Regions from separate parts of the Bacillus sp. P4_D3 genome, predicted to be linked through region 1. Evidence: riboswitches for the same ligand, from Rfam matches in the RefSeq annotation. Region 1 holds a riboswitch; the other holds the start of a gene.
The links. A riboswitch is a leader RNA that binds a small molecule or an ion and turns the genes downstream of it on or off. The one in region 1 is predicted to bind lysine.
Positions count from the first base shown of each region.

Region 2: it holds a riboswitch for lysine, as region 1 does, so the genes downstream of both, AC1DTM_RS04690 (amino acid permease) here and lysA (diaminopimelate decarboxylase) in region 1, are expected to answer to the same signal.

Region 1 covers NZ_JBFUIN010000068.1:6,211-8,705, forward strand. Annotated here, with positions in the region: gene lysA (diaminopimelate decarboxylase) at 1-1,223, opposite strand, end outside; lysine riboswitch at 1,404-1,585, opposite strand; gene AC1DTM_RS11020 (DUF3888 domain-containing protein) at 1,675-2,073, opposite strand; gene AC1DTM_RS11025 (LTA synthase family protein) at 2,335-2,495, shown strand, end outside.
Region 2 covers NZ_JBFUIN010000014.1:3,937-6,431, reverse strand. Annotated here, with positions in the region: gene AC1DTM_RS04695 (ABC transporter permease) at 1-38, opposite strand, end outside; gene AC1DTM_RS04690 (amino acid permease) at 99-1,523, opposite strand; lysine riboswitch at 1,671-1,852, opposite strand; gene racE (glutamate racemase) at 2,054-2,495, shown strand, end outside.

The sequences.
Region 1 (2,495 bases):
AAGACTACAGCCGGTCTACGAATACGATTATAATTATTAGCCATCGAGTACCCATATGCCCCTGTACAAGAAATCGCTAGTAAATCAGAAGAAGCAACTTTAGGAAGATTAATATCCCAAATCAGCATATCTCCACTTTCACAACATTTCCCAGCAATCGAAACAAGTTCCTCATTTTCATCATTCCCTCGATTCGCCAACATCGCCTCATAACGTGCTCCATATAGAGCCGGCCTTAAATTATCTGTCATCCCACCATCGACTGAAACATATTTTCTTATGCCTGGAATCTCTTTCACCGCTCCGACTGTATAAATTGTTGTTCCCGCATCACCTACAATACTACGACCTGGTTCAATCCATATTTCTGGAAGCGGGTATTCACATACTGTAAACTGCTCTCTCACCGTACTTGTTACAGCGTGCACATACGTTTCAAGTGTTAACGGTGTATCAGACTCCGTATAACGTATACCGAAACCTCCGCCGACATTTAATACTTTCACCACATAGTTTGTTCGCTCTCTCACTTCTTCTAAAAATTGACGTAGTACTTCAATTGCTCGAACAAAACCAGCCGTTTCGAATATTTGTGATCCGATGTGCGAGTGAATTCCTAGCACATTATAATTTGATTTTTGCAAAGCTAGCTCAATTGCTTGCATCGCTTGACCATTTGAAACACCAAATCCAAACTTCGAATCCTCTTGACCTGTTGTTATATATTCGTGTGTATGTGCCTCTACTCCGGGCGTTACACGGATTAATATGTTCACAAATTTCCCATGTTGCACTGCTAAATCATGTAAAATTTCTAATTCTAAGAAATTATCTACCACAAAACAACCAATATTTGCCTGAAGAGCCATAATCATTTCTTCTTCTGTTTTATTATTTCCGTGAAAATGAATGCGCGAAGCCGGAAATCCTGCTTGGAGTGCAGTATATAATTCTCCTCCAGAGACAACGTCTAAAGACATATTTTCTTCACGAGCTACTCGGCACATCTCCATGCACAAGAACGCCTTGCTAGCATATGCTACTTGATAAGAGAAACCACTTTCTTTAAAAGCACGATGAAACGCACGACATTTTCCTCGAATAGACTCTTCATCGTATACATAAAGTGGTGTTCCGTATTGTTTTGCTAGTTGCGTCGTATCGCACCCTCCAATTTCTAAGTGTCCTTGCCCATTGATTCGGCTTGTGCCGTGTAAATACATTTGAATTCCTCCCTTATTTCCTCTAAAACTCATAACCCCAATCTTCTATTCATTGCAGCACGTTTTTAGATAGACAAAAAACGCGCGGAACAATGTTCACACGCGTTTCTTATTAGGAAAAATATATATTGAAAAAATAAACAAGTTGTTATCTTCTCAAAATAAGAAACCGCATCAACATCTCCAAATAGCTCTCCATAAAATAAATATTATGACAGTACTACATTTATTCAATGCAGTCCCAATATATGAATAACGTGGTCATTCTTATATTTCGGCAATAGTCCCTTTCAACCTATGATCACAGATTCCACTAAATCTCCCATAGCTTACTCTTTCCTATCGCGGCCTCTACCTTTGAGAGTAGATGAGGTAAGTCTATTTAATTTTCAAACATCTAATTGTTGCTATTAACAATACCAAAGGACCATTTTATTTGTCAAACAATTTTTTATATTGTTTTTTTACAGTTTAATTTCGTATCATTTGGTAAGCGCTTTATAGAAATTTTTGTAACAGTCCATTCTCCTTCTTCATTGTTAAACGTCATACTTATCTTCTCAAACGGCGGAAGTACTTTTCCACCTATTCCTGATTCATATTTCGTTATTTCAATTACTGCTTGAAATAAATATGTACCGCTATAAAGTTTTTTTAGACTAATAATTTTGGGACAATCAAACGGTTTTAATTTTCCATATTGTTTCTCAATCGCTTCATTCATTTTTGGAAATAACACAGAATAAAGAGCATCTTCCATGAGCGGTGCATCATATTGTGCTACTGATACACTCGGTGAAACAAAAAGCATAAAACTAATGCATACTATAAAATATAATAATTTCCGCATCATAACCTCCGTATCATTACGCGATACTTTCCATGTTTAACGAATGATAATAATCATACATAGAAATTCCATTTTATTGTCTCCCACTTCGCTTTTTCTACTCAATTGTTGCAAAAAAAGCCCACAACTCTCCTTTATTTTCGTATAATGATACTCATAGTATAATAATCATAATAATAAAGGACTGTTCGTATATATATAGTGAGACGATTTTCAAACAAACTCACAGGAACTGTCATGCTTTTAAGAGAGGAGTATATTATGCTACAACATCTGTTTCCAAAATTACGATTTGCACTCGTTGCAGTCGTTTTATTATGGATTAAAACATATATTGTGTACAAGCTAGCATTTGATATTAAAATTGATAATTTCTTTGAAGAATTTATGCTTTTTATTAATCCACTAGCTTCATTACTTTT
Region 2 (2,495 bases), on a different contig from region 1:
TGTTGAAAGCGAGAGCTCCATAGTGATTCGATTGACATGTTTTTCACCTCTTTTTTCTATTATATATGTTTTATTAAGCAAAAAACGAGCAAATTGCGTTATGCAACTTGCTCGTTTTTCTTTTCGTTATTTTTTTTCTGATCACGATTCATTAATGGATAGAAGGCAAAGCCAATTACGAATAAACCAATCCCGAGAAGGAATGTTTTTATATCGGATGCGCCTGTTTTAATAACCCATAGTGCATAGCAAAGTGCGATCGCTGCGACTATGCCATCTGTAATTCTTGCCCGCATTTCATTTTTGTATGTTTCACCAGTTGCGACTAGCTTTAACTGGAAGATTGGTGAAACGAGATATGGAATGAGGTAGGCTAAAGTTGATACTGTAATAACGAATGTATAAGCTTCCGCAATTGTTCCTGATAATGTTGAGAATAAGAACACTTGCGACATAATGTTTGTTAATCGTAGTGAATGAATTGGACTTCCTTTTTTATTTGTTTTTGCGAAGAAGGAAGGGAAGAAACCTTCTTTTGCTGCTTGATAAGGTACTTCTGAGCTTAATAAAATCCAGCCTAATATGGAACCGAATAGGGAAGTAAGAGCAAGTAATGCCATAAGTTTCCCGCCGCCGTGACCCATTGCAGCGTTTAATGCATCTGCTAATGGACGTTCAGAAGCTTGTAATTTATCAACGTGAAGTACACCCATTGTTAAAATTGTAATTCCTAAGTAAATTGCAACTGTTATTAGTAAACCGGCAACTGTTGCACGTTTTACCGTTTTGGGAGAAGTAGCTCGGTTTGATAAAAGAACGGCTGATTCAATCCCGATAAATGCCCAAAGTGTTGTAAGAGCAGCTAAATTTACTTGTGAAAGGAGACCGTGTGATACGCCTTCTTTATCGATCATTGGTGTGTACCATTGTCCAAATTTTGAAGCTTCGAACGCAAATAACGTAACAATGATGAATAGAAGGAATCCAGTCACTTTCGTTGTTGTTGCTAAGAAGTTAAGTTTCCCAGCTCCGCTTACACCGTTTGTTAAAATTAAATGAGTGCCCCATAGTAAGACAGAACAAATAGTAAATGTAAGTAGTTTTCCAACTTCTATATTGAAAGAGCCGATTGAAAACAATAGTCGTGTATCTTTCATAATCGGGAAGAAGAGCGATAAATATCCCGCGAAAGATGTAATGATGGCAACGTTACTTGCCCAGTTTGCAACCCAATATCCCCATACTATGCTGAAACCAGCCATTTTTTTCTTTTTTGGTGATGAGAATAAAGCATATGCATGACTTTGTGGTCCTGTCGTTAAATCAGGACGACGAATTGCTAAATTACCGAAAACAAGAGCTAGCATTAAAACACCAAACCCTGTTGTTAACCAAGCTAAAGTGACACCGAGAGGGCTAGCTGTTTGTGCCAACGTACTTGGCACCATGAAAATACCAGCGCCAACCATGTTACCGACAACGAAAGCTGTTAGTACCCAAAAGCCCCATTTTTTTTGTTGCATAGAAAATACCTCCAAAGTTAGTATAACCAAGTCAAGCGAGGAGATATGTATGTCTTCCTAAGTAAGGAAGAGAAGTCCCAAACAAAACAAAAAAAGCACGTAATTTGCCGCTACATGCTTTCTATCTTATAAGAAACCCACGACATACCTCTCGATAGCTCTCCACAAACGAAACGTTTGTGACAGTTCTGCACTTATTAAATGCAGACCCAGCAAGCGCGCATGGTGGGCACGTCTTACTTCGGCAACCATTCCTTTCTCATTCCTTCATCAATGCCACTACATCTCCTGAAATGATACTTTTAATGATTGCAACCTCTACCTCACCGAGATACGAATGAGGATTTAAATATTAAATTAACGTATTTAAGAGTAACAAATGTATTTTTATACGTCAATGGATATGGTAATAATCAGATTATGGAGAAGAGTTTGTGATTAAAAGCGAGAGGGATTGTTATACAATATTTGAATTTTCGTAATATAATACATGTTATTAGCGCTAGAAGATTGAGAAGGGGATGAAGTATATGTCTGTATGTAATAAAAATTCCGTAATAGGTGTACTAGATTCAGGGGTCGGGGGATTAACAGTTGCTAGTGAGATTATGCGTCAATTGCCTAAAGAGAGCATTTACTATATTGGTGATAATGAGCGTTGTCCGTATGGGCCAAGAAGTGTAGAGGAGGTACAATCTTTCATATTTGAAATGGTTGAGTTCCTCAAACAGTTTCCATTAAAAGCTCTAGTGGTAGCATGTAATACTGGTGCAGCTGCTGCATTGACTGATTTGCAAGAAGCACTTTCCATTCCAGTTATTGGCGTTATACATCCGGGAGCAAGAGCTGCAATTAAAGTGACAAAGAAAGGTAAAATAGGGGTAATTGGAACTGTAGGTACGATAAAATCTAACATGTACGAAAAAGCATTACACGAGCTTGATACATATTTGGAAGTGCATAGTCATGCGT